Regions from separate parts of the Gilvimarinus sp. 1_MG-2023 genome, predicted to be linked through region 3. Evidence: predicted binding sites of a transcription regulator. Region 3 holds the regulator's gene; each other region holds the start of a gene.
What was found. Region 3 encodes FliA, which starts transcription of late flagellar genes. Its sites were predicted from a motif close to TAAAGTTATNNNNNNNNCGGCCGATANCC; they were not measured.
Positions count from the first base shown of each region.

Region 1: the regulator FliA is predicted to act here: its motif matches at 2,612-2,640, upstream of pomA (flagellar motor protein PomA).
Region 2: the regulator FliA is predicted to act here: its motif matches at 1,956-1,984, upstream of Q4563_RS08550 (DUF5610 domain-containing protein).

Region 1 is NZ_JAUOSC010000013.1:42,219-52,100, reverse strand. It holds gene Q4563_RS13290 (MFS transporter) at 1-309, opposite strand, end outside; gene Q4563_RS13285 (flagellar motor protein MotB) at 718-1,698, opposite strand; gene pomA (flagellar motor protein PomA) at 1,713-2,477, opposite strand; gene Q4563_RS13275 (exodeoxyribonuclease VII small subunit) at 2,672-2,914, shown strand; gene Q4563_RS13270 (polyprenyl synthetase family protein) at 2,914-3,798, shown strand; gene dxs (1-deoxy-D-xylulose-5-phosphate synthase) at 3,841-5,724, shown strand; gene Q4563_RS13260 (hypothetical protein) at 5,772-6,440, opposite strand; gene Q4563_RS13255 (ammonium transporter) at 6,437-7,756, opposite strand; gene Q4563_RS13250 (sensor histidine kinase) at 8,286-9,464, shown strand; gene Q4563_RS13245 (response regulator) at 9,461-9,882, shown strand, end outside.
Region 2 is NZ_JAUOSC010000005.1:143,462-153,343, forward strand. It holds gene Q4563_RS08535 (response regulator) at 1-160, shown strand, start outside; gene Q4563_RS08540 (sensor histidine kinase) at 157-849, shown strand; gene Q4563_RS08545 (FHA domain-containing protein) at 1,024-1,890, shown strand; gene Q4563_RS08550 (DUF5610 domain-containing protein) at 2,015-3,127, shown strand; gene Q4563_RS08555 (glutaredoxin family protein) at 3,223-3,453, shown strand; gene Q4563_RS08560 (EAL and HDOD domain-containing protein) at 3,457-4,689, opposite strand; gene Q4563_RS08565 (chemotaxis protein) at 4,866-5,813, shown strand; gene Q4563_RS08570 (transglycosylase SLT domain-containing protein) at 5,854-7,851, opposite strand; gene Q4563_RS08575 (ATP-binding cassette domain-containing protein) at 8,199-9,882, shown strand, end outside.
Region 3 is NZ_JAUOSC010000001.1:407,956-417,837, reverse strand. It holds gene flhB (flagellar biosynthesis protein FlhB) at 1-939, shown strand, start outside; gene flhA (flagellar biosynthesis protein FlhA) at 1,080-3,287, shown strand; gene flhF (flagellar biosynthesis protein FlhF) at 3,308-4,702, shown strand; gene Q4563_RS01760 (MinD/ParA family protein) at 4,809-5,636, shown strand; gene Q4563_RS01755 (RNA polymerase sigma factor FliA) at 5,640-6,383, shown strand; gene cheY (chemotaxis response regulator CheY) at 6,523-6,906, shown strand; gene Q4563_RS01745 (protein phosphatase CheZ) at 6,941-7,735, shown strand; gene Q4563_RS01740 (chemotaxis protein CheA) at 7,747-9,882, shown strand, end outside.

The sequences.
Region 1 (9,882 bases), on a different contig from region 3:
CATATCAGTAGCAAAAAAAGCGCTGATGCCGGCGAGAGCATTAATTACTATGCCCAACTGAAAAACACGCTTTCTGCCCCAAATGTCGGCCAGCTTACCAGCGGGTAGCATGCAGACGATATTGGCCACCAAGACGGCGGTGGGAATCCAGCTGACCAAAATACCATTGGCCGACAGCTCTTCGGCCAAGGCTGGTATCGCCACATTGACAGAGGCCATGCCCAGCGGGGCAATAAAAGCACCCAAACAGACCATAATCAGCACTGACCAGCGCGAAGTCGACTCATCTGGATTGGATGTTTGTCTCACAAAACCCCATCGTGCAGTTATAAAACGGACAACCACAAAAAAGCCGGCGCTGCGCTATGCATAACACCGGCTTTTTATTGTGATTTTTTAGTCGTTCTATTTAACCATACTCTGGGCGGGTTGCGGGGAAATCTACCTCTACGGCTCCATACCACCTTAGCAAACGACAAGATAAACCGGCACTTATCGGCCCCAGAAAAGAAAAACCCTACAACAAGGGGGCCTGTTGTAGGGTTCTGCAGGATGGAGTCCAGCCTTGGGCTCATTGATGGCGAGATCCGTCTACTCCTTGCCTCACGTCCATATGTCTTAGTCCTTGGTTAAATTATGGCAAGGTCGAGGGAATAAAAAAAGGCGCCATTGTCACTAGCATTTGTAGGATATGTCTCACAAAATCCTCGGCACACTTTAGAATACCTCCTCCGGATCCAGGTCGAATAAGTACTGGGGTTCTATATCCAGATTTCGGATAATGTCATCCCCTTCCTCTTGCAGCAGCTCCATATCTTGCGGCGCCAGCTCCGCCTGCAGACCTTGCCGAATCACAATTTCCACCCGGCGATTGCGAGCTCGGCTTGCGGCGCTGTCGTTAGCCGCCAGCGGTCTAACGTCGGCAAATCCGGACACCTCAAAGCGCCCAGGTTGTAAATAACCACCGCGCATTAACTGCGATGCCACCGAGGCGGCCCGCATAGCGGATAAATCCCAATTAGAGCGAAATTGCGACGAGCTAATGGGCACGCTATCCGTGTGTCCCTGGACTTGAATGCGCCCAGGCTTCAGCATCAATACAGCGCGAATTTCGTCGATAACGTCGTAATAATCAGGCGCTAGGCGAGCCGAGCCCGACTCAAATGAACCTTTCTCACGGATGCGAATAATAATTTGTCGGCCTTCGGTTTCGATCTCAAGTTCACCGTTAGCGATTTGCTCTTCCAGCTTACTGGCCAGCTCCGCAGCGTCTTGGCGGGTTTGCTCTACCAAGCCCTCGATGATTTTTTGCAGCCGGTCTTTGGCGCTGTCATCGACATTGGGCTCACCGCGCTCAATGTCGTACTCTTCGGCGTCGCGCACCTCCAGACTCATTTTGGTAATGTCTTGGGTGCGCTGATAAATCTCGGTGATCGGGGTCGGGTCGGGCTTGCCCGGACTAAACTCCTGGGCAATGATGCTGGTGCCTTTGGGTATTTCGTTGACGTTAATCTGAGCTTGGACCCCAAACGCCTGGGCAAGAGAGCCCGCCAGGCGGCGAAATTTCATCGCGTCCATCTCGGAAAATGAAAGCAGCAGTACGAAAAAGCACATCAGCAGCGACATTAGATCGCCAAAGGTCGCCAACCAAGCCGGGAGGCCGGGGGGACATTCGCATTCGTTCTCTTCTTCATCCATTGTCGCTACTCCCGCTACTCCGCCGCATCGGCGACTTCGCGTTTACGCTCCGGCAAATAGGTGCGCAAAATAGTGTCGATCACCCGTGGGTTCTGGCCATTTTGAATAGCCAGCAAACCGTCGATGATCATACTTTTAATCAAATACTCTTCCGTCGCGCGCAGCTTTAACTTATCGGCTATGGGCAGGGCAATGGCATTGGCAATGACGGCACCGTAAAGAGTGGTCAGCAAAGCCACGGCCATGGCCGGGCCAATCGCCTTCGGGTCATCCATATTCGCCAGCATAGCCACCAGACCGATCAGCGTCCCGATCATCCCCATGGCCGGCGCCACGTCCCCCATGGAGGCGAAAATTGAAGAGCCCAAGGTGTGGCGTTTTTCCGCGAGCGAACGATCTTTAGATAGCATCGTACGCACCACATCGGGGTCGTGACCATCCACCAGCAATTGAATGCCCTTTTGCAGAAAGCCGTTGGTCACCTCTTTGCCTTCCAGCGATAACAAGCCACCTTTACGTGCCGCATCGGCCAGATCGACGATTTCATCGATCATATCCAACGGATCGTCCAGCTTATTGCTAAAGCTTTTTCCGGCGACTTTAAACGCACTTAAAAACTGGCCCAAACCATATTTGGCCATCACCGCAAAGATACTCCCCCCGACCACAATCACCAGAGACGGGGCATTGACGAACATACCGACTTCGCCCGACATAAACATCGCGGTGACGATCAGGGCGAGGGCCCCCAACAGCCCAATTAGTGTTGCTAAATCCACACCTTACTCCTTAACGGCCTCTGGATATATTGACATACTTACCATCTATTCTAGCCGCAAACCACTGTCGACAGTAAAAATAAAAAACAGCTCTAAAAGCGTTATAATAAGCCCACATTCATGGGATACACCCTACTTATCGGCCACAAGCCCTTAACATTAAGGACGCAATCCCCCAAGTAACAGGTTTAGTTATGCCCGCAACCAAAAAAAAAGTCGAGCTGGAGACTTCTCTACAAGAGCTAGAAAGCATTGTCAGCCAAATGGAGTCCGGCGAGCTATCACTGGAGCAATCACTGAAAGCTTTTGAGCAAGGCATAAAACTAACCCGCGAATGCCAACAGCGCCTAACCGATGCCGAAACACAGGTAAAACTGCTGCTTGAGCAAAATGGCGAATTAACCCTCAACGATTTTGACCAGCCGGAAACACTATAATGTCCGCCTACGCAGACTTTTCAAAGGCGGTTCGAGCGCGTATTGATCGGGCTCTCACCCAAGCCATCCCCACAACTCGCGACAACCCCCTCAGCGACGCCATGCACTACGCCTTGGCCGGCGGCGGTAAACGTATTCGCCCACTGTTGGTATTTGCCGGTTTTTATGCCGTCAGCGCCGAGCGAGACCACTCCGCTCTCGACCACTTGGCCTGCGCCATTGAAGCGATTCACGCTTACAGCTTGGTGCACGACGATCTGCCCGCTATGGACGATGACGACTTACGCCGCGGCAAACCAACCTGCCACATTGCTTTCGATGAGGCGACCGCTATTCTCACCGGCGACGCTCTGCAAACGCTGGCTTTTGAATTACTGGCTCAAGCCCCCGAGGTCAGCGCGACTACCCGCATCAGCTTAATCCAAACCCTCGCCCAAAGTGCTGGCGCGCGCGGTATGGTACTGGGGCAAGCCATCGATTTGGCCGCCGTCAACCAAACCCTGACTCTGGCTCAGCTTGAGCATATGCACCGCTGCAAGACCGGTGCACTCATTGACGCCAGCGTCGCCATGGGTGCTCAGTTGGGTGCAGCCACTCATGCTCACTTAGCGGCTTTGGCTCGCTACAGTCGCGCACTGGGGCTGGCCTTTCAGGTGCAAGACGACATTCTCGACATCACCTCCGACACTCAAACACTAGGCAAACAACAAGGTGCGGATCAAGCTCGCAACAAGCCTACTTATGTCTCGCTGCTGGGGCTGGAAGCGGCTCAAGAAAAAGCCCGCGAACTGCAACAAGAAGCGCTCTCCAGTCTCACCCAGTTACCGGGCAACACCCAAGCTTTACACCTAATTGCGCAATATGTGGTTGAGCGTGAACACTAGTGGCGCCTACAATGGCACGTTTGCGATAACCGACGTACCCAAATGCTGAACGAAATACCTCAAACGCGCCCGGCAACACCGTTGCTTGACCGCATCGACTCCCCCGCTGATTTGCGTGAGCTCACCGAAAAAGAGCTGCCCAAACTGGCAGAAGAGTTGCGCGCCTTTCTTTTGTACAGCGTCGGGCAAACCGGCGGGCATTTTGGTGCTGGCCTCGGCGTGGTCGAGCTGACCATTGCTCTGCATTACATTTACAACACCCCCGAAGACCGCCTCGTGTGGGATGTGGGCCACCAAACCTATCCCCATAAAATCCTCACCGGCCGCCGTGAGCAGTTGCTCACCATGCGCCAAGAGGGCGGCCTATCCGGCTTTCCCAAGCGCGAAGAGAGCGAATACGACACCTTTGGGGTGGGCCACTCCAGCACCTCTATCAGTGCGGCCTTAGGTATGGCGCTGGCCGGGGGAGAGCGCAAATGTGCTGCGATAATCGGCGATGGCGCCATGACCGCCGGCATGGCCTTTGAGGCGCTCAACCACGCCGCCCACACCGATGCTGACCTACTGGTCATTCTCAATGACAACAATATGTCGATCTCGCCCAATGTCGGCGGTCTGGCCACGTATTTATCTAAGATTTGGGGCAGTAAGTTTTACAACTCTCTGCGCGAGGGTAGCAAGCAAGTGCTCACCAAAATTCCATCGGCGTGGGAGTTTGCCCGGCGCACCGAGGAGCACTTTAAAGGGTTTGTCTCACCGGGCACTTTATTCGAAGAGCTGGGGTTTAATTACATCGGTCCCATCGACGGTCACGACCTGCCATCTCTTGTGCGCTATTTACGCAATCTGCGCAGTGTCAAAGGCCCAAAACTGTTGCACCTTATCACCCAAAAAGGCAAAGGTTTCGAGCCCGCCGAGCTAGACCCGGTCGGCTACCATGCACTGAACAAGCTCGAACCCGCACCGAAAAAACCCGTCCCCAACCGGCCCAAGTTTCAAGCTGTATTTGGCCAGTGGCTGTGCGATATGGCGGCGGTGGAACCGCGCTTGGTGGGCATCACCCCGGCCATGTGTGAAGGCTCCGGCATGGTGGAGTTTGCCGAGCAATACGCAGAACGCTTCTACGATGTCGCTATTGCAGAGCAGCATGCGGTAACCCTAGCGGCAGGCTTAGCCTGTGAAGGCCAAAAGCCGGTAGTGGCAATTTACTCTACTTTCTTACAGCGTGCTTACGACCAATTAATTCACGACGTTGCCCTGCAACAGTTAGATGTCACCTTTGCCATTGACCGAGCGGGCTTGGTCGGTGAAGACGGCGCCACCCACGCCGGCAGTTTTGATATCTCTTTTTTACGCTGCATTCCCAATATGGTACTCGCCACGCCTTCGGACGAAAACGAGTGCCGACAACTGCTGTACACCTGCTTCCAGCACCAGGGGCCAAGCGCGGTGCGCTACCCCCGAGGGCGCGGTGCCGGCACTGCAATTGAACAAGCCATGAACGCCCTGCCAATTGGCAAGGGCATTATCAAGCGACAGGGCACCAGCGCCGCGCTACTATGTTTTGGCACCTTGGCCACTTGCGCGCAAAAAGTCGCCGCCGAGCTGGGCTTAACCCTGTGCGATATGCGTTTTGTGAAACCGCTTGATACTGAATTGATCGATCAGCTAGCCCGCGACCATAACCTACTGGTAACACTGGAGGAGAACGCCATCGCCGGTGGAGCGGGCTCCGCAGTCACCGAATATTTGCACAGCCAGCAAAACACGACATCGGTGTTACAACTCGGCTTGGCCGATGAGTTTGTCGGCCACGCCAGCCAAGCCGACCAATTAGCCAGCCAGGGACTGGACGCACAAGGCATAAAAAGTGCCATCAACCAAAGACTCGATCAACTTGGCTGGCGCCACTTAGGGGGCCTTTGAGTTAGCTCACCGGCGTTAACTGTTGCAACAATGAACGCCAGCACAAGCTATAAGAAACGCCGAATATCTCGCACACAATTGGGGTGGTAGCGCTCGAGCCACTCGACACTGCGCTCCAACATATCATCTGCCTGTACCGGGCCGAACAACTCACACATCACCACATAGAGCTGATTCACCACGCGCCGAATTTCAGGCGAGGCGCATACCACCGAAAACGACTTGCTCGCACCATCGCTATCAAACCAACTCCGCAGGCGTGTTTTCAAGGCGGGGTTTAACGGCATGTCGGCCAAACGAACCAAAAAATTTAACCGAAATTGCAAAAAAATATTACTGGGCATAACCGTTTCTAGCGCCACTAAAAAATGCTCAAACACTTTATCTAACCGCTCGGGATACTCGCGTGGGGCACTTTCGCGAACCGACAAATCTTTCATCACACCGATTGAGGGTGCGGGGTCTGGCAAAAGTGTCTGTGAGCTCGGATCTTGGCTGAGGTTTAATAAGGCGCGGATGACTTCTTTGCGCGGACCCAAATTGCTAGCCAACATCGATAACTTACCCACATACTCATTCAGGGCAAAAACCGGCTTATCAGCGTACTGTTGCTCCCACAACTGAAACGCTTTAGCCAGTTCTTCGCCCTGCAAAAAACCAGACAAAGCCGTGTAAACAATGCGCCGCTTTTGTATTTGCACTGGGGTGGCACTCATCGTTCGAGCACCTCCAGTGTTTTCTCGTTATAAGCGTTGCCTTTAGTAAACTCAGGATACCCCAGCTCAGCATGCTCAGTAATATCTAAGCCGCGCTGCTCATGCAAAGGCTCGGCCCGCAGCGGCATCACCCAATTAACCAATCCGTAGATAATTAAAGATCCTACAAAGGCCCACAAGAAGCAGGTCAGTACTCCTATGCACTGTACAATCACTAACTCTATTGAAAGCATATCTTCGGCATAAAACAAACCGGCGGCAATGGTGCCCCAGGCACCGGCAAAACCATGCACAGGGATCGCCCCCACCACATCGTCAACTCGCATTTTTAACAATAAACGAGATCCATACACCACCACTAAGCCTGCTATCAACCCGGTCACAACCGCAAACAATGGGTCCATAGTGGCGCAACCGGCAGTGATACTGACCAAGCCACCTATCGAGCCGTTTACCACCTGCTCCACCAATATGGGTTTACGCCCCAGCGCACAAGCTAATAGCGCCCCGGCGGCCCCGGCACAGGCGGCCAAATGAGTATTTAGATTAATTAGGCCAATAGAAACATCCGCCCCTAAAGTACTCCCCCCATTAAAGCCAAACCAACCAAACCAGAGAATAAAGCCGCCCATGGCCACATAGCTTAAGTTATGGCCCGGAATTCGGTGCACACGCCCTTCGCTGTCAAAGCGACCGATTCGCGGCCCCACCACTAAAGCCCCCGCAAGCGCAACCCAGGCACCCAGCGAATGCACGACCGTTGACCCGGCAAAGTCAATAAAGCCGAGCTCGGCGAGCCAGCCGGTTCCCTCAAAGGCACTGCCCCACGCCCAACTGCCAAATACCGGATAGAGAAATCCCATCACCACACAGGCGGCTACTAAGTAAGCATTAAACCGGGTTCGCTCAGCCATAGTACCGCTGGCTATGGTTGCAGCTGTGGCGGCAAACATGGCCTGAAACAATACGACCGACCAGTCCCACTCCAAGTCAGGGTTTAACAAGAAGTGGTCGGTCCCCCAAAAACCTGTTGGGTTAGCACCAAACATCAGGCCAAACCCAACCAGACAAAACACCAACGAACCTACACAGACATCTGCGTAGTTTTTCATTATGACATTAACTGTATTTTTGGCGCGCGACATACCACTTTCAAGCAAGGCAAAACCCGCTTGCATAAAAAACACGAGAGCGGCAGCAACAATAATCCAGACAGTATCAACGGAGGTTTGCGAGGCGACCGAGTCAGCCGCCAGCGCAGGACAAACACACAGCAGCAACACAGCGCTGAGCAGTGGGGACAGTACATTCTTCATGGGCATTCTCTTAGTTTTTCTCATGGCCGGCTTGGTTTTTTGACGCCGGTTGTACCACCGTGTGTTATACGATGGTGCAATTATGATTTTGCTCTCGCTTTAACGCATTTTGCGTGCCACTGTACTTTTTTTCTTACCTCTTAATAACTTGCAAGTGATTGGCGGATTTCCCGCTCAATCTAGTCAGCGTTGACACCAAAACCCCGCACCAATGCAGAGCAAATGCATCACCTCATGCGCCAATCCTGCACTACAGTGGCTTTGCCAGAGAGCATTCACTTGCCTGTCATATTGAGCCTTCACACTGCTCAATATTTCGGCATTGATGCTCACAGAGATACACCCACTACAGCGAGCGTGTATTGCCTATTAGAGATCATTTTAAGGATTGAAAATGAACATTGCCGTCTCCTACCAACGGGTTCGCGACCTAGCCGTATCCGTTGAGCCGCTAACCCCGCAAACACGCATTAAAGATGTTGCCGACCTGTTTTAGTCGGAAGATTATCGGGCACTGCTGTGTCTGCCCGTGGTCACTGCGGGTCAGGTAGCCGGCACCATTTCCCGCTATGCGATTATGCGGATATTTTTGCAGTCCTACGGACGCGAAATTTACGGCTCCCGGCCGGTGGGTGACTTTATGAACAAAGAGCCGCTGCTCATTGACATCAATACCGATATCGAAGAGGCCAGCCGCTATGTTCACGCCCACATCGACAACCCTATCACCGAAGACTTTGTGATCATCACCGGCGAAAACCAGTACTACGGCATGGGAATGGTTCTGTCGCTGTTGGAGCTGCTTGAAAAGCGCGCCGAGATACGCAACCGCGCCCTACAAACGGCCAACCATCGTCTTAAATCGTCGCAAGCTCATTTGATTCAATCGGAAAAAATGGCCTCGCTCGGTCAGATGGTCGCCGGCGTTGCGCACGAGATAAATACGCCACTGGGTTATGTGCAATCCAATGTAGAACTGGCGGCAAGCTTGCAAGAACACATTGAGCAATTGACCCAAAGCAACCAAGCGCTGGTAGCCGCCCTTCTCGCCGATGAGCCAAACGACGAGACCATCACTCAGGCCATTAGCGTCAACGCCGCAAGCATCAACGAGACGGTTGATCAAGGTATGATTGAGGATTTGCGCACACTGGTAGCCGACAGCCTGCACGGACTGGATCAAATCGGGGAGCTGGTGGGCAACCTGAAAAACTTTGCCCGCATTGATCATATTAAAATGTCAGAGGTCGATCTCAATGACTGCATCGATAGCGCTCTAAATATTGGCCGCAATATCATTAAACAAAAAGCGCAGGTGATAAAAGACTACCAAGACGGCACTGTGATCGAGTGCGTATCCTCGCAAATCAATCAGGTTCTGCTCAACATTCTTACCAACGCCGCCCAGGCCATCGACAACTGGGGCAAAATTAAAGTTAAAACACGCGTGCGCAATGACTGCGTCGATATTCATATTCTCGACAATGGGCGCGGCATGCCAGAGGCCGTGCGCAAAAAGATTTTTGATCCCTTTTTTACCACCAAAAAAGTGGGGGAAGGCACTGGTCTGGGGTTGTCGATTTCCTACCAGATCATTCAACAGCACAAGGGCGTCATCAATGTGCGCTCGGTTGAGGGCAAAGGCACTGAATTTGTCATCCGCTTACCTAAAACGCAAAGCTCGCAATCCACGGAGGAGCCAATATGACGGCAGCTAAGCCCACCTTATTGTTTGTCGACGACGAAAGTCGTATTTTAAGGACGATGGAGATGGCCTTTCGACGCGACTATAACGTGCTTACCTCAAGCGACGGCCGCGACGCATTGGAGCTATTAAAAAACCACGCGGTCGATGTCATCATCTCGGACCAGCGCATGCCAATGATGACCGGAGTAGAAGTATTGCGCGGTGCACGGGATATATCCCCCGGCACAGTTCGCATTCTGCTTACAGGCTACGCCGAGCTTGCCAGCATCGTCGGCTCTATTAACGATGGCGAAATCTTCCGCTACATACAAAAACCCTGGCACCTGATCGAATTGCGCAAAACCCTGGACGAAGCCGTGGCCATCGCCCGGGAAACAAAACAGGCCATTGCTGAGCCCGCAAAAGCCAAACCGAATGC
Region 2 (9,882 bases), on a different contig from region 3:
AAGCGGGCAGCCCCATTTGTTAAAGCAGGCAAAGCACTCGTGTGAACGCTTGGGTCAGTTAGTGGATGGAGAGCACCCTCAAGCCGACCGGTTGGCGCAACTTGTCGGAAAATTTCAAGAGGTCAGCCAACAAATTTTGCGTGACGGAGAACAGGTATGACAGATAAAGGCTTGCCGGTAGACTTCTCATTTGTGCTTGCCTCCAGTGTGCATGATATGAAAAATTCGGTGGGAATGTTAATGCAAACCATCGAGGAATTATCAGCGAGCGCAGCGACTGATAATGCCGAGCACAACCGACAATTGTCGACACTAGGTTATGAGGCCGCCCGCATTAATGGTGACTTAGTTCAGCTGCTAGCACTCTACCGGATGGAAAATCAACGCATGCTGGTACAGCTGGAAGAGTGTTATTTGGATGAAATCATTGGCGATCAGTTGGCGCGCAATGACATTTTATTCCGCTCGAGAAATATCGCAGTGGAGGTGGACTGTGGGGAGGATGTTTGTTGGTATATTGATGCTGAGTTGATCAGTGGCATGCTGAACAATATCCTGGTTAATGCCGCGCGATATTGCCTCAGTCGCATTAAAGTGACGGCGAATATTGAGGACGGCGTTTTGCATCTGATTGTTGCAGATGACGGTCGCGGCTACCCAGAATCTATGCTTACCAGTCCGACAGTAATGCGTGATAGCGTCTCATTTACTGAGGGGAATACCAACCTCGGATTGTTGTTCGCTCAGGAAATTGCCAAATTGCACCGTCGAGGCGACTTACATGGCTATATCACTCTGGCTAATGGCGGTGTGTTGAGCGGTGGGCAAATCGAGGTGGTGTTGCCTTAGCTGCATACAACCTTGAAATAATCGCTATTACTCAGCTTGAGATTAGTATCGGTCATCCTTCTTTTGTGTATTAGCAGTGCAACTGACCAAATGTGACCTGCCTGTCTTGCAAAATAGCGAGGGCTGTTGCATTATTCTGACGTAGGGCAATCGATTTGAACAAGGGAATCTTCAATGCTTAAAATCCGCTTTAAAAACAAAAAATACAGTGCGGTATGGCTAGTGGAGCCAAGCATTGGTATCGGCCGCTCACGAGCCAATGAGCTAGTGGTCAGCGCCCCCGATATAGCTGATAAACATCTTACTGTTGAAGTAAATCACGAAGCCTTGGAGTTGGTGAACTTGGTTCCGGGTTCCTCTGTGTCAGTCAACGGTGAAAAAGTGGGCGAGCGAACCAAGATTAAGCCCGGAGATGTTATTTCGCTTGCCAGCATTGAGCTGGAGATTATTGACCCGAAAGATGATTCGGTCACCAGCGAGTCTTCACGCCAAAGCACCAACCCCAGAAATCCAGTCTCGACCGGTTGGGCTCTTAAGGCCAACCATACTGCTTTGGGCAACCGGGTATATCCCCTGCAGGCGGATAATATCGTCGGCCGCTCAAGCGATTGTGACATCACCTTGGCCGCCGCTCATTTGTCGCGCCGTCATGCCAGGCTCGATGTTAAACAAGGTGTGCTCTACGTAAAAGACCTGGGCTCGGCAAATGGTACCTACCTCAATGGGAAAGCCATAACCGAGGCTAGGGTTAAGCGTGGTGATGAGTTGCGCTTCGATACGCTAAGTTTTGGGGTGATTGGCCCTGCTGACGATATGGCGCAGACCACCATCCGCGCTGCAGGTAAGGCTGCGGGGCCGCGCCCAGCAGCGCCACGCCCAGCGGCCAAAGCCAATAATGCCCACAGCGGTGCCGATGCCTCGCTTAAAAAAGAGGTAGAAAGCTCTGAGGCTCAAAACCCCCGCTTTGCAACAGCCGGCATGGGTGTTTTAGTGGTGCTAGCCATTATTGTTGTGGCAGCATTGTTTTTGACTCGAGGCTAGAGCCTTATATATCCCACAGATTTGCTGGAGCACTCACTTTAGCATTATTTATTCTTAAGAAAGCCTCAAGAAATGCTATTTCCTGCCGCTAGCGGGGAATAGCTTTTTTGTTGAGGTTGGTATTATGATTTCTACTCACGCCCCAAGTTTGTCCTCATTAGCGCCCGCCACGCTAAACTCAGCGCAGAAAAATGCGCCGCAAGACCCACAGCAGCTCTTAAGTCAAAGTGCGCAAAAGCATATCGAAGGCAATACGACCCGGGAGTTCCAACCCTTAACCGCGGAGCAAGCGGCCAGTAATATTCTCGGGTTTATTGAGCAGCAACTACAGCGCGACATCGCCAATGGTGCCAGCACCGAAGAGTTGGAGTCGCGTCTGCAAGCGGGCTTAGACGGTTTTAAGAAGGGCTTTAATGAAGCCAAGGATAAGCTCGAAGCGCTGAACATGCTCAACGACACAGTGGTTGAAGATATCGGTAAAACCTATCAACTGGTTACCGACGGCATTGACAACTTTGCCGATCGCTATGGCATCACCCAAGCTGATCAGCCACTTGCGGTCGAGCCGCCTGCCCAGGCACAGGCCGTGCAAGGCAATTATGAATATGCCTCGGCACAGAGTTTTAGTTTTGAGGTAACCACGCAAGAGGGTGACCGGGTCACTATTCAGGCCAGTGCCAGCCGGGGTGAAAGTGCCAGTTTCACTCAGTCCGAAGCGGGGGCTCGGTATTCCTACGCCTCGGTGTCGAGTAGCCAATATCAATTAACCGTTCAGGGCGACCTGAATGAAGAAGAGCAATTGGCAATTGAATCTTTGATGGGACAAGTGAATACACTGGCCGACGAGTTTTTCACCGGTGATTTACAAACTGCTTTTGATTACGCCTCGGAGTTAGGTTATAACACCGAACAAATCAGCGGTTTTGCCTTAAATTTAACTCGTGTGGAAATTCAAAAGGCCAGTGTTGCCTATCAACCTCAAGGTAATAATGCGGATTTAGCGTCTCAGCTAAAGCCGGTGGGTGATTTTATTCAACACATCAATAATGCACTTGATGATGCCAGCGGTTTTGCTAACCCCCACAGCCTGTTGCAGCAGATGATCGATGCCATGTACGCCGATGACACCGTGCCTGGCAATCGAGATGGCGCAGCCTTTGCTGATTTTGTCAGCCAATTTTTGACCCCAGCAGAGCCCGAGCCATCGGTTAGCCAGACACCACAAACCTCTGTCTGATCATGGTGTTGGTTGTAGCACAGTGTCGAGAGCGTAGTGATCGATTAAACTGCCAGTCGCTTTAAATGGTGAGTCGGTTTAAACTGTGAGCCGATATGAAAACACTGATATTTCTAACGACAGCTGGTTGTCACTTGTGTGATCGCGCGCGCGAGGTGATCGCGCAAAGCTCGGTGCAGCCGTTGCGCCTACAGGCGATTGACATCGCCTGTGATGATCAATTGATAGAGCGCTATGGGTTGCGTATTCCGGTACTGCGTAGCGCCAGTGGTGAAGAACTTGATTGGCCCTTTAGTGCGGAGGATGTACAAGCTTTAATGCGTTGAATATTAGTTGTTGTCGGCTTGTATACTGAGCTGGGTATCGTCGACCCAGCTTAGTGTTTGTATATAAAGTGCAGTGAGTGAACCCGGGTCTAGGTTTCGACTTTTCAAGTAGGCCCAGTCAATGGCACTCCAGTTGCCGTGTTCGTAATCAATCACCGTCAGTAACAGTTTCCCTTCTTCGCCAGCGTGTTCTAACAGCGCTGCCTTGAGTTGATCGCTCAGTTGTATGCTGCCAATGACTTGCTCCAGAGGCGCATCCATAAAGGCATCCAGCATTGAAAGTAAGCCGGCGGTAAAAAATCGGTCACACTCATATTCCGGTCTGCTTTGAGCGGCAATTAATTCGCAGAACTTTGCCCGACTCAACGCTTGTGCTGATAGTTCAGCAGGCTTGTCACTCAATTTAGCCATGGCTAATAAGCCAATCCAATTCTTGATGATCTTCAAGCCGAGTAAAGTAAGGGCCTGACGCAGCGATTCAATCGTGCGCGGTAAACCGAACGCTGCTGAGTTGACTAGTCGCAGCAACTTATAGCTTAGCACTGGGTCTCGCTCAATAATTTTTTCGACATCTTCAAAGGCCACATTCGGTTCATTTAGCTTGGCCAGTAATTGCAGAACCGCTTGTTTGCTTTCACTTAAACGTCGGCCCTTGATAATTGAGGGGCGCTCTAGAAAATAACCTTGAAATAAATCACAGCCTAATGATTTACAGTGTTCAAGCATGGCCATAGATTCGATTTTCTCGGCGAGAACTTGTATGCCGAGCGCCTTGGTTTTTTTGATATGATCGGTCAGTTGAGAGTCCGAGAGAGCCAGTACATCGAGTTTTACGATGTCGGCATAGGCCAGTAAGGGCTCTGTTGTTGGTGTGAGTTCAAAGTCATCCAGAGCAATGGCAAAACCTGCTTCGCGCAGTGTTTTAAGTCGGTGTAACAAGCGACTATTAACTGTTTCATTCTCCAACACTTCAATCACCAGCTGCGAGGTATCGAAGGGGAATGTTGTATCCATTAAGTCGCCGGTAAAATTAATATACGCTCGGTTGTTGCCGACTACTTTGTTGAGCGACAGCTCAGTGAAAGCGTTAAGGAGTACTTGCGAGCTGGCGCTGTTGCCGTCGGTGATGACAGCGTGGTTGTCTTCACTGGTACGGTATAAAAGCTCGTAAGCGACCACCTGCATATCGCGGTCGAAAATGGGCTGGCGAGCTAATAATGGACAAGTTTTTGACATTAATTATTAATCCGAGCATCAATCGTGTTTGGCCCTATACCTTTCTTTAATTCTAAAATAAATTACTGTTATTGTGCAGTAATATACGTCGCCTAAGCCGAAAGGGTGGTGTATTCTTTATTAGATGTACCGCCAGTGTACTTATAAAAGTGTGGTAAGGCGAGGGGCCGCAAGATATGTCCAGTCTATTAGACAGTGTAGATCAAAGAACCAATCTGGTCGGTGAAAACCGACTGGAGCTTCTGATATTTGAATTAAGCGGCCGGCAGCGCTTTGCGATCAATGTGTTTAAAGTGCAGGAGGTCTTAAAAATGCCTTCTTTACGCCAAGTGCCTCACAGCCACCCCCATGTGTGTGGTGTGGCTCATTTGCGCGGTAAAACAGTGCCTATTATTGATCTGGGCCTTGCCATTGGTATGGGGCCGACCAAGGGACTGGCGGATGGCAATCTTATCGTTGCCGAATACAACCGCTCTATTCAAGCGTTTGCCATTGGCAGGGTTGACCGTATCGTCAATCTAAATTGGGAGGATATTCTGCCGCCGCCCAAAGGTACCGGCCGGGCACATTACCTGACGGCCATTACCCGGCAGGAGGGGACAATTGTCGAAATTCTCGATGTGGAGCGCGTATTAGCTGACATTATCCCTTATAACTCCAGGGTGTCTGAGGATGTCTTAAATACCGATATTGCTGCTCGGGCGCGGCAGTTAAACCTCAAGGCCTTAGTCGCTGAAGATTCCTCTACCGCAGTCACCCAAATTAGAGAGACCTTGTCTGATTTAGGTATTGGTGTGGTCGCTATGCAAGATGGTCTAAAAGCGCTCAATAATTTAAAATCGCTGTCCGCGAGCGGCAAACGAGCAGTTGATGAGTATTTATTGTTGATTACCGATGCCGAAATGCCGGAAATGGATGGCTACCGGCTAACCGCCGAAATTCGCCAAGACAGTGCCTTAAGTGATTTACATGTAGTAATGCACACATCCTTAAGTGGCAGTTTTAATCAGGTATTGGTGGAAAAGGTGGGCTGCGATGCTTTTTTGTCAAAATTTGCCCCCGATGAGTTGGCCACCGTGGTACAGAAACGATTGCAGGCCTACTTGAATGACCTGCCCGCCTAACAAGCGTTAAACGAAGAGCTCGTTCTATCGGGACGACGGCTTACAGTGAGTGAGCGGCTTCTTGATCGCGAATAAACGGGCGTTTATCCCCTAGGCGATACCCATAAATAACCGAATAAGCCAGTACGTTTTGCACATAACCCCGCGTCTCGCGATAGGGAATGGTTTCAATCCATACATCATAGGGCAGACGGGCGCTTTCCTCTTGATTCAACCATTGCTTCACCCGGTTGGGTCCGGCGTTGTAGGCCGCGGCGGCGAGAATGCGGTTGTCGTTAAATTCGCCCATTAGCTGATTGAGATAGCGGCCACCCAAGGCAATATTGGTTTGCGGGTTGAGCAGGTCGTGATTTGACACCTGCATGCCCGAGCGCGACGCGGTTTGCTTGGCGGTCGAGGGCAGTAGCTGCATCAGTCCCAGGGCGCCGGCAGAGGAGCGCGCATCGGGAGTGAAAGCGCTTTCTTGTCGTGCGATAGCGAATAATAGATGCGGCTCCAGTGCAGTATCTTTGGCGGTTGACTGCACATGTTCGCGATAGGCGAGGGGGAAGCGTATCCCCAAGTCGTCCCAGTAGCGGATTTGAATCATCGCTTGAATACCATTGCGGTGCCAGCCCCAGCTTTCGGCCAACTTGCCTGCGGCTACCACTTCGGGTTCGGTCATTTGTTGAGTGATGTGGTACCACTCGCGCCGAGCGTTAAGGTTGTCGCCGATAATCAGTAGTTCGCGCGCGCGCAGAACACCGGGCTTTTGGGAGACCTGCTGGTGTAGCGGTTCCGACACTTCGAGAGGCCGGTCCAGCAGCTGATATTCAAGCCCCAGAATGTCTGCGGCCAAAAAGCCGTAAAAAGAGCGGGTGTTGGCAACGGTTTGGTACAACTCGCGAGCTTGTTTTGCGTGTTCTTGCGGGTCCGTTTGTACCAGAGCTCGGGCGCGCCAATACTGCCAGCGCTCGGACTGTTTGGCTGTGTCTGGCAGAGTTTCGACCCAGCGCAATACGCCGTCCCAATCTTGGTTGCGCAAGGCGTCGCGCAGTAGTGATTCAGTGACGCTTTGGGTATTTAGGCTAGGGGTGCTGGCCAATAACGCCTGTGCTTGTTGGGTATGGCCCTGTCGTAACAGACGCACCGCAATATAGCCTTGTGTGTCTCGGCGCGCTTGGTCGTCAAACAGTTGTTGAGCGTCATAGCGGTGCCAAAGATCAATCGCGGTTTCGGCATCGCGCAGCGAGAGGCGCTCCAGACCGTGCAGTATAAGTGCTTGCATGCGATCGCTCTGATCGCTAAAACGGCTCATATTCAGTAGCAGTTTAGGATTGCGGTCTACCTGGTAATAGAGGTTGGCTAAAGGTTGCAGCGCAGGTGACATCTGGCGGCTGATATAGCGTGCCAACGAGCGATGTCGCGCCTTTAGAGTCTTTTCAAATCGCTGCCAAGCAATATCATCGGTTAAATATCCGGCTTTTTGCCAAGCGGCGAATAGTGGGTCGCAGGCCTTGTGTTGAGATTTGTTGATATTCCAAAGTTCGTCTACGTCGGCAAAAGCCGAGGTGTCACCATTGATAAGACGTGCCCGAAGGTAATAGCAAGTCAGTTCGGCGCTGGTGTTATCGGGGTTGTAAAAATCTTGCACACTCTGCCACTGGCGTCGCTCGGACAGTTTTTCGAGCCAGACACGTTCGAGTTTTTCGGCCAGATATGATTCAGGGTATTGCTCCAGAAACTGCTGAACCTCGACAGGGCTTACCCGGGACAGGCGCCGCCTGATGTAGCGATATTCTAAATAGGGCTTGAGCGAGTAGTGCTCAAGACTGGCAACCAGATTTCGGTACTCGCTATAGCGGCTAGCGCTCAACGCTTTTTGCGCTTGGTCATACAACTTGCGTTGCTCTGATTTGTCGGCAATAGTGCTGGGTGCGGCTGCCCACGCTAATGAGGAACTCAGGCCGAGGGCTAGCCCCAAAGCCATGGTTTTGGTGAGCGTGCCACAAAATCGAGCGATGGGGCGCTGTATGGCTTGTGAGTTGATTCGCGGCATTTTTTACCTCTGACCGTTACCACTGGCGTTGCTGCGTCAACGTTGGGCTAAATTTCGGTGACAGGTCACCGAGCACGACTTATAGCGGAATCTGCACTACAAGCGTTAAGTATGGATCAATTTGCCTGTAAGTATGGATAAAAAAACACTTTTTTTGCCATTACAGACAAATGTGTACCTCTAATAATCCAGACGATCGAAATCGGGCTGTTCGTTAGGGGTGAATAAGGTATCATGCTGCCACTTTTCCGATCACAAATGCAAACTTTTTAGCCTGCTAGCGTTAAATAATCACCTTAGATCACTGATGTTTAGCAATAAGCGCTGTCTCACACTTTGGACCTTTTATGCCTCTAATTAATGTCGATAAAGCCCATCTCAATTACGGATTACAAGTATTACTGGATGGGGTGGACTTTGTTATTGAAAAAGGCCAGCGATGGTGTCTGATCGGGCGTAATGGCGCCGGAAAATCAAGTTTCTTAAAAACCTTGAGCGGCGATGTTGTCCTCGATGGAGGCACCATTAACCTAGATCGCGGCGTTCGTGTCGCGCGATTGTCGCAAGATTTACCCGATGCCGATGGGCGTACGGTTTTTGAAGTGGTGGCGGCAGGAGTGCCCAAGGTGGGCGAATTACTGCGTCGATATTACCACCTGCTTGAGCAGCCTGCCGAGACCCAAGGCAGCGAGCAGTGGGTAGAGCAGTTGTCCCAGGTACAAGCTGAGCTTGAAGCGCGCGATGGTTGGAGCTTGCAACAACGTGTGGAGTTGGTGATGTCGCGCCTGAGTCTAATCGGTAGTGTCCCTATGGCGTCTCTGTCGGGGGGATGGCGCCGTCGGGTGGCACTTGCTCAAGCTCTGGTGTTGGAGCCCGATGTGCTCTTGCTGGATGAGCCCACCAACCACCTGGATATTGGCGCTATTGAGTGGCTCGAAACGGAATTAAAAAACTTTACTGGCGCTATTGTCTTTATTACCCACGATCGGGCGCTGCTGCAATCGGTTGCCACTCATATTGCCGAGCTGGACCGGGGCCAACTGAGCACCTGGACTGGCGATTACCACAGCTTTCTGGAATACCGTGAACGAGCACTGGCCGAAGAGTCCCGCCACAACGCTCTATTCGATAAAAAGCTCGCCCAGGAAGAAGTCTGGATTCGCCAGGGTATTAAGGCGCGCCGTACCCGTAACGAAGGGCGGGTGCGCGCGCTTAAAGCAATGCGAGATGAGCACAAAGCCCGACGAGAGCGCCAGGGCACCGCGAAAATGAATCTGGCAGAAGGCGGTTTGTCGGGCAAGTTGGTGGCAGAGCTGAAAGACGTCAGTTTTGCCTATGGCGATAAGCCCATTGTGCGCGGGTTAACCACACAGATTATTCGCGGTGATCGGATAGGTTTAGTGGGCCCCAATGGCGCCGGTAAAAGTACCTTATTAAAGCTTATTTTAGGCCATCTGTCCCCGGACACCGGCTCGGTCAAGCTCGGCACTAATTTGACGGTGGCTTACTTTGACCAATTGCGCGATCAGCTCGATCTTGATAAAAGCGCCGTCGATAATGTGTCTGAGGGCCGCGATCACATCGAAATCGGCGGCAAATCAAAACACGTTATTTCCTATTTGAGTGATTTCTTGTTCTCTGGGGAGCGAGCCAGAACCCCTGTGCGAGCACTGTCTGGGGGCGAACGCAATCGAGTTTTGCTGGCCAAGCTGTTCAGCAAATCGGCCAACATTTTAGTGCTCGATGAACCCACCAACGACCTCGATGTAGAAACTCTTGAGCTTCTCGAAGAGGTGCTGGGGCAGTTTAGCGGCACTGTGTTATTGGTGAGCCACGACCGGGCCTTTTTGAATAATTTGGTCAGCAGTGTGATCGCCTTTGAAGGGCAGGGACGGGTGCTGGAGTATGTAGGCGGCTACGATGACTGGATTCGTCAGGGCGGGCATTGGGCCGATGAAGTCTTAGAACAAGGTGAGCCGGCCCCAGTTCAGCCCGAAAGTAGCGCCTCTGAGGTGAAACCTACCAAAACGG
Region 3 (9,882 bases):
TTCACCTTAAGTCGTACAGAAATATTCGATACATCCGCGATGATAGGTCACCTTGTAAGCTCTTTTTACGCAGGACTAATCTCTATTGCTCCTTTTTTGGCGATTTTATTGGTGGCCTCCATTGTTGGCCCTATAGCTTTAGGGGGCTGGATGTTAAGTGCTAAAGCTATGGCGCCAAAGTTTAGTCGAATGAATCCATTGGCAGGCTTAAAGCGAATGTTTTCGGTCAAGGCTTTGGTAGAGTTGGCCAAATCTCTTGGAAAAGTTTCCGTGGTCATGTCGGTTGCTGTTTTGGCTCTTTTTATATGGCAGCAGGATATGATTCAGCTAGGGGCCTTAGAGACCAATGTGGCTATCGTTGAGTCTGTGCTGATCAGCGCCTATACCACCATTGCTATGTCGGCAGTCACTATATTGGTTGCCGCGATTGATGTGCCTTTTCAAATTTGGGATCACGCCAAAAAATTGAAAATGTCCCATCAAGAACTCAAAGATGAGCATAAAGATACCGATGGTAAACCAGAGGTAAAAGGGCGCATTAGGCAGATGCAAAGAGAAATCGCCCAACGCCGAATGATGTCACAGGTACCCGAAGCCGATGTGGTTATTACCAACCCAACACACTTTGCCGTCGCTCTAAAATACAACCCAGATGACATGTCTACCCCCATCCTATTGGCTAAAGGCGGTGATCATACGGCTTTTCGTATTCGCGATATCGCTAAAAACAACAAGATTGATATCATTGAATCACCCGTATTGGCCCGTGCGATATTCCATACCACAGAGGTTGATGCTGAAATTCCAGCCGGACTTTATATGGCCGTTGCTCAAGTTTTAGCCTACGTGTTTGGTCTAAGAAATTTTCGCCAAGGCAAAGGGGAGAGGCCGGTTTTTCCACGTGATATTAATGTACCGCGGGATATGCGATATGATTAATTTTTGACCTGCCTGCTAGTGCTATCTGTTTTTCCTTTAATCTAACCTGCCTCCTTTTTTTGTTTCGCTTTAACACTTAGGTATGGTTCTTGCGATAGAGCAAGAAACTACAACAGAGCGTCAAAAAAACGTACAACTTTATGGCACTATCTTTGGGGCAATTCACAAAGGCTGATGGCAAGGCCGCATTTAATCAAGTCAAGGGAATGGGCCGGGGAAACCTAGGCATCCCTGTTTTACTGATTATGTTGCTGGGCATGATGATCTTACCCATGCCCGCGTTTATGCTCGACGCTTTCTTTTCTTTCAATATTGCCTTATCGATCGTGGTGTTGCTGGTGGGGGTTTATGCCCTACGGCCATTAGATTTTGCCGCTTTCCCGACTATTTTATTGGTGGCGACGTTAATGCGCTTAGCGCTTAACGTCGCTTCAACCCGAGTTGTCTTGCTCAATGGGCACGAAGGCGGTGATGCCGCAGGTAAGGTGATTCAAGCCTTTGGTGAGGTCGTCATAGGCGGCAATTACGCGGTGGGCTTGGTGGTCTTCTTGATTTTGATGATCATTAATTTTGTCGTTGTGACCAAGGGTGCCGGACGGATCTCCGAGGTCAGTGCCAGATTTACCCTCGATGCCATGCCCGGTAAGCAAATGGCGATTGATGCCGATTTGAACGCGGGGCTTATTGATCAAGAAGAGGCCAAGCAGCGGCGTGAAGATGTGGCCAGCGAAGCGGATTTCTACGGTGCAATGGATGGTGCCAGCAAATTTGTACGCGGCGATGCAATCGCCGGGATTTTGATTTTGGCAATTAATATCATTGGCGGCTTGGGTATCGGTATGGTCCAGCATGAGTTGGAGTTCGCCGATGCTTTACAAAAATACATTCTGTTGACAATCGGTGACGGTTTAGTGGCGCAAATACCGTCGCTAATGCTGTCTACCGCTACCGCTATTTTGGTTACCCGGGTGAATAGCTCGCAAGATATGCGCTCTCAAGTGATGTCGCAAATGTTCGATTCACCGAAAGCACTTATGATAGCGGCAGGCATTTTATTTATCATGGGTGCTATACCTGGCATGCCCCATGTGGCCTTTTTGGGCTTAGCGATCTTATGTGGAGCCTTTGCCTATTATATTCACTGGCGCAAACAGCAACCCGAGCCCGTTGAGGATAATTATATGCCCGGTGGTGCTAATGCCGGTCGGCCAGTTGCTAAACCTGCCGGTCAATCGATGGCCCCAGGCCCAGCACCAGCTCCAGCGGGTGCTTTGCCCCCGGCAGAGAACACTGAGCTCGGCTGGGATGATGTTCAGCCGGTGGATGTGATTGGACTGGAAGTCGGGTATCGGTTAATTCCCATGGTGGATAAAAACCAAGGCGGTACGCTATTGGGTCGCATTAAAGGCGTGCGGAAGAAGCTGTCCCAGGAAATGGGGTTCTTGGTGCCTACCGTTCATATACGAGACAACCTAGAGCTTGCGCCTAATGCCTATCGATTAAGCCTTATGGGGGTAACTGTGGCCGAGGCTGAGGTACACCCGGACCGCGAGCTGGCGATTAACCCGGGCCAAGTTTTTGGCGATATCGATGGTATTAAAGGCAAAGATCCCGCTTTTGGTTTGGATGCAATTTGGATTACGAGTGGACAAAAAGAGCAGGCACAAACTCTAGGTTACACAGTTGTTGATACGAGTACTGTGGTGGCTACCCACCTGAATCATATCATGCAAGATAATATCCATGAGCTAATTGGCCATGAAGATGTACAAAAGTTGCTCGATATGCTGGAGAAAACTTCACCTCGATTGGTCGAAGAGTTAGTACCCAACACAGTGACCTTGAATACCCTGTTAAAAGTATTGCAGAACCTATTGCGCGAGCGGGTTCCTATTCGCGATATACGCTCAATCGCCGAAGCTTTGGCGGGGGTGGCAGGAAAGAGTCAAGATCCCGCCACTTTAACCGCCGCGGCGAGAGTCTCACTGGGCCGTCAAATCATCCAAAGTATCAATGGTACCGCGGCCGAGCTGCCGGTTATCACGTTACACCCTCAGTTGGAACAATTGTTGCTGGGTACTGTTCAGCAAGCACATAAAGCCGGGGTAGAAGAGAGCGCTTTTGTAGAGCCAGGGTTGGCAGAGAAGCTACAAAAATCATTGGCAGAGGCCGCACAGAAGCAGGAAATGGCCGGCAAGCCAACCGTTTTACTGGTGGCGGCGCCTTTGCGAATTATGTTGGCGCGTTTTTGCAGACACAGTATCGCGGATATGCATGTGCTGGCATACACAGAGATACCAGACAACAAGCAAATTACCATCGATGCCTCGGTTACCGCTGACGGCTAAAGGTGAAGTAGGAGATAGGCATGAAAGCAAAAAGGTTTGTAGCCAAAGATATGCGGCGGGCACTTGAATTAGTGCGCCAAAACCTCGGCGAAGATGCTGTGATTCTTTCTACCCGACGGGTAAAAGAGGGTGTGGAAATTTTAACCAGTAGCTCCGATTCTACCACGGTTCAAGCAGCGCCGGGTATGTTGTCGAGTCAATCTCAGCCACAGCCATTGTTTCCCGACCACCAAGATAAGTCAGATAAAAGTGGAGCCGATATAATGGCCGACATTGAGTTGGCCAGTCGTCGCTTGGCTGCCCGTGCGGCAGTTGACGAGTCTGCCGATGAGTATTTGGCAGAGCGTCAGGTTGTTAATGCCGGTATCCGCGTCTCTAATGCAGCGGTAGGCAACATGACCAAGCCTAAAGCAACGGTTAAAACTCAATCAGCGGCCGAACGTTATGGTTTGTTGGACGAACCAATTGAGACAGCTAAACTTGAGCTGACCGAGCGTGCAGACTCAGGTGCAGAGCGTCAGAGTATTGCGGATTTACAAGAAGAAATCTTACAAATGCGACAATTGCTTGAACAGCAGTTGTCGTCTTTCGCGTCTGCGCCGCCTAACACCAAAGCGGCCGCACCTATTAATGGCGGCATGGCCCAGCGCTTATATAATTTGGGGTTTTCTGAACGCGTAACCCGAGCGGTGCTAAAAAAGCCTTTAAACAATCGTTTAATTGCCAAGGCTTGGCCTGAGGTAATGGCCCGTTTGGCGAAAGCCATACCAGTTTGCCGAGAAGATGTGACCGCCAGCGGGGGTGTTTTTGCCTTTGTTGGGCCAACCGGCGCCGGAAAAACCACAACCGTTGCCAAGCTAGCGGCGCGCTATGTCATGCAACACGGCGCTGATAAAGTCGCTTTAGTGACCACCGATACTCAGCGTTTAGCGGCACACGACCAATTGCGTTCTCTGGCGAGCATTCTAAAAGTGCCCCTGAGAGTAGTTGATGATCACAACCCTTTGCCCCAAGTGTTGCGCAGTTTACGCAATGTCGAATTGGTGCTTATTGATACCGCAGGCTTGCGTCACGGCGACCCTGTGCTAAAACAACAGATGAAAGCTCTGGCCCAGATCCCTAAAGTGCGCAGTTTGCTGGTTTTGCCGGCCAATAGCCAAGCTCAGATGTTACAAGCGTCACTTCACGCCTACAATGAGGCAAAGCTGCAGGGTTGTGTGTTGTCTAAACTGGATGAAACCACCAGTATCGGCGAGGCCATTGATTGTGCGATACAGGCAAAACTGCCAATAGCCTATACTACCGATGGTCAGGAAATTCCTGATGATATAGCGGTTGCCAAAGGCCCGAGTTTATTGAGCCGAGCAGTGCGTGTCGCGGGCAATGCTGAATCAAAAGTAACTGTGCGGCGATAAACTCTGTGAGTGACAGGCATTACTGTGTAATGATTGACAATAGATTGCGTATTACAGATAACTTATTGGGCCTCACCTGGGTGAGTGCGACAAAGAGAGTGTTGAGATGAGTCAAAATCGCCCTGTGCAAGTCATTGCTGTTTCCGGTGGTAAAGGCGGTGTAGGTAAAAGTAATATTTCGGTTAATCTCAGTATGGCACTGGCTCAGCTGCGTCGCCGTGTGGTATTGCTGGATGCTGATCTTGGCTTGGCCAATGTCGATGTACTCTTAGGAATCTCCCCCAAATACACCTTAGCTGATGTACTGGCGGGCAATTGTGATCTTGAGGATGTGTTAGTCACCGGGCCTGCCGGTATCAAAATTGTACCGGCGGCCTCGGGTGTACAAAGAATGGCGGAGTTGAGCCCCCAAGAGCACGCTGGGCTGATTTCTGCCTTTAGTGATTTGAGCGATCAAGTTGATGTGCTCGTCATTGATACTGCGGCAGGTATTTCCGATACCGTGGTGAGTTTTGCTCGTGCGGCCAATGAGGTACTCGTCGTGGTATGCGATGAGCCATCATCGATTACCGATGCCTACGCACTGATCAAACTTCTGAATAAAGAACACGATGTGCAGCGCTTTCGAGTGGTGGCCAATATGACCCGAGGAGCCAGAGAGGGGCAGCTCATGTTCGCCAAACTCAATGCTGTTTGTGAGCGGTTCCTAGAGGTAACACTGCAGTATGTTGGACAGGTCCCTTTCGATGAGACCGTTCGCAAATCGGTGCAAAAGCAGAAAGCTTTACTGGAATTTGCACCTAATTGCAAAGCTGCTCAGGCTATCCGCCAATTGGCAAAAACGGTTGATGGTTGGCCTCTGCCGGCTGCACCAACCGGCAAGTTAGAGTTTTTTGTAGAGCGGCTTCTGCAAACGGGTGGGGCGGGGTATTGAGTAATGAACGCGGCAAATGGGTTGGCTATGTACAGTAATTCGAATTCCCAAGCGAATCCTATCAATGTCGAAGACTACGCCTCACTGGTAAAGCGTATCGCTCACCATATGATGTTAAGAATGCCTGCATCAGTGCAGGTCGATGATTTAATACAGGCGGGCATGATTGGCCTTCTTGAGGCGGCACAAAAATACGATGGATCTAAAGGCGCTAGCTTTGAAACCTATGCTGGCATTCGAATTCGAGGTGCCATCGTCGATGAAATGCGACGCGGGGACTGGGCTCCAAGATCTGTTCATCGCAACGCTCGACGTGTCAGCGAGGCTATTACCCGGGTGGAGGCTCGACATGGACGCGATGCCGACGACAGTGAAGTGGCAGCCGAATTAGGGGTTGAACTGAACGATTATCACGCAATGCTGCGCGATGCCAATTCCAGCCGTTTGTTTAGCTATGAAGAAACCTTTACCGACGATGCCGGAGCTTCTCTTTCCGGTGAATCCAGCGAGTTTGATAACCCTCAGGACAATATAACGCGAGAAAGCCTAAAGGTATCTCTCAGTCAGGCGATAAACCAATTGCCGGAACGGGAAAAAATGGTGTTGGCCCTTTACTATGATAAAGAGCTAAATCTTAAAGAAATTGGTCAAATATTAGGCGTTAGTGAGTCCCGGGTTAGTCAGATACATTCTCAGGCGGCTAGCAGACTCAGGTCCAGACTGTCAGATTGGACCCAGAATGATTGATCATAGGGTACAATAGCCGGGTTCCGATCTCAAAAATATAGGATCGGAACGTAAAGTGGCCGCTGGCACTGGATTCATTCTCCCCAGCGACTAGAATTAGAGTAATTCAGACTCCCTTGAGAGTAATACGGAGGCAGCATTGGATAAAGAAATGAAGATTCTAATTGTCGATGACTTTTCGACAATGCGGCGGATCATCAAAAATCTACTCAGAGACCTTGGGTTTACCAATACCCACGAAGCTGATGATGGTGTGACTGCACTGCCGATGCTGAAAAGCGGCGGGTTTGATTTCTTGATTACCGACTGGAACATGCCAGGGATGAGTGGTATCGATTTGCTTAAAGCAGTTCGCGCCGATGAGAAACTGGCGCCTTTGCCAGTTCTTATGGTCACTGCCGAAGCAAAGCGGGATCAAATTGTTGAGGCGGCGCAAGCGGGTGTTAATGGTTATGTCGTCAAGCCTTTCACTGCGGCGGCACTGAAAGAGAAGATTGAGAAGATTTTCGAGCGGGTAGGTTAATAGCTCAGAAAATTACAACAATAAAGGCACTCCGATGACGTCTGATACTCAAGAAAACGACAACAAAATGTTCGTCAAAGAACTGCAAGAAAGTGCCAGTTTGCTGGTGGAGAAACTTCAAGGTAATGATTACGATGAGGCGACCCGCTTAATTGAATCGATAGTGTCTTCCCGGGATCAGCATCTTTTCCAGTCTGTGGGCCGTTTAACCCGCGGTCTGCACAGTGCCATTGTCAATTTCAATGTTGACGGCGACCTCTCCTCAGAACCTCCCAGTATTGAGCGTTCTGAAATTCGCGATGCTACCGACCGTTTAAAGTATGTCATTGATTTAACCCAGAGTGCCGCTGACAAGACCATGGACATGGTTGAAGAGGCCGCTCCTATTGCGATGAACCTGGGACAAGAGGCTAACTCTCTCAAACAAGAGTGGACCCGGTTGCAAAGTGGAGACATGAGTGCGGACGAGTTCAGAGCACTCTACACCCGTATGGATGATTTTTTGGGCCAAATGGAAAGTGGTACTCAGCAGCTGGGGAAAAACCTGCAGGAAATCATTCTCGAGCAGGGCTTTCAGGATCTAACCGGTCAAGTGCTCAAGCGCGTAATGGGTCTGATTAATGAAGTCGAACAGGATTTGGTCAGTTTGGTTCGAATCGCCGGTCAGGTAGAAGAGATTACAGGTTTACAAGTTGAGGCCGATAACGAGGGTAAGGCCCGCGTTGTTGAAGTCAGTAAAGGCGAAGGCCCTCAAATTGATAAAGAAAAAGAAGACGTAGTATCAAGTCAGGACGAAGTAGATGACCTGCTGTCCAGTCTCGGCTTTTAGAGGAAGAGTGAATGGGATTCGGTGATGATGAAGAAATTCTACAGGATTTCCTGGTTGAAGCCGGTGAGATTCTAGAGAACCTCTCAGAACAACTGGTCGAACTGGAGCGTCAGCCCGACGACCGTGAATTACTGAATGCCATTTTTCGCGGTTTTCATACCGTTAAGGGTGGGGCCGGTTTTTTACAGTTAAACGCGATGGTGGAATGCTGTCACGTCACCGAAAACCTGTTCGATATTCTGCGCAATGGTAAACGCGAAGTGACATCTGAGCTTATGGATGTTGTGTTGCAAGCGCTAGATGCCGTTAATTTGCAATTCGAACAGGTCTCTCAACGCGAAGAGCTCACCGCGGCCGACCCCGAACTCCTTTCACAGCTCGAAAAACTGGTCGCCTGCGAGGATCTGAACGGACCCAGCGCAGCCCCTGCCGATGACGGTGCTGTCCCGTCTGAGTCGCAAAGCGCTTCGCCCGATACCGTTCGCGCTAGCAGCGATATCACCGACGACGAATTTAATGACCTGTTGGATGCCTTATCCGGTACTACGGCGGGCCAATCTACTAACGAACCGAGCGGCGCGAGCACTACTGCGGCCACTACACCTGATGGTAGTAGTGATGAGATTTCCGAAGATGAATTTGATGCATTACTCGATCAACTTCACGGTGCCGGGCAAGCTCCCGGTGCGGCAGCGCCTTCAGCGCCAAGCGGCAATAGCAAGCCGGCAACCTCAAGTGATGAGATTAGCGATGACGAGTTTGAGGCTCTGTTGGACGAATTACACGGCAAGGGTAAGGCCCCGACAAAAACCGCTGGCTCAGCTCCTGCTGAGAGCACGCCAGCCGCCGACAGCTCCGAGCCGGCTAAAGCCGCTGGAGCCAGTGATGATATCAGCGACGACGAATTTGAAGCTTTGCTGGATCAAATACACGGTAAAGGCAAAGGGCCTCAAAGTAATGCAGCTCAAGACAAAGCTCCCGCTCCAACACCTTCTGCTAAGCCAAAAGTAGAATTAGCGCCTAAAGCTTCAGCGTCTCAGGCTCAAGCCAAAAGCGCTACACCGGGTGGCCCACAAAAAGGCCGGCCTGAGCGAGAAGGCGCGCCAGCCCAAGTAGAAACAACAGTGCGGGTAGATACGCAACGGCTCGATGAAATCATGAATATGGTGGGCGAGCTGGTCTTGGTGCGCAATCGATTGGTGCGATTAGGTGATAGCGCTCAAAATGAGTCTTTATCTAAGGCGGTCTCTAATCTTGATGTTGTAACGGCTGATTTGCAGTCATCCGTTATGAAAACTCGTATGCAGCCAATTAAAAAGGTGTTTGGTCGCTTTCCTCGTGTGGTGCGGGACTTGGCTCGCAATTTGAAAAAAGAGATTGACCTTGAACTGGTCGGTGAAGAAACCGACCTGGATAAAAACTTGGTTGAAGCTTTGGCCGATCCCTTAGTTCACTTAGTGCGCAATTCGGTAGATCACGGTATCGAACTGCCAGAAATTCGGGAACAAAAAGGCAAACCACGCAAAGGGTGTGTTGTGCTGGGCGCGGAGCAAGAGGGCGATCATATTCTTCTGTCTATTACCGACGATGGCGCCGGTATGGATCCGGATAAGCTGCGCAAGATTGCAGTGGAGAAAGGTGTCTATGATGAGGATACTGTGCAGCGGTTATCCGATAGTGAAGCCTTTGCGTTAATTTTTGCTCCCGGCTTTTCAACGAAAAAAGAAATCTCCGACGTGTCGGGCCGCGGCGTCGGAATGGATGTGGTGAAAACTAAAATCACCCAATTAAATGGTTCGATAGAAATTCAATCGAAATTGGGTGAGGGCACTCGCTTTAATATTAAAGTCCCGCTTACCCTGGCAATCATGCCAACGTTGATGATCATGTTGGAAAATCAGACCTTTGCTTTGCCTTTGGTCAGTGTAAATGAAATTTTCCATATGGATCTTACCCGTTCCCACGTGGTGGATGGCCAAGAGTGCGTGGCAATACGAGATCAGGCAATACCTCTATTTTTCCTGAAAAATTGGTTGATCAATGGTGCGCATGTATCCACCAAAAATCAAAAAGAAGGCCATGTGGTGATTGTAACGGTAGGCACACGGCGTGTGGGTTTTGTTGTAGACCAATTGATCGGACAGGAA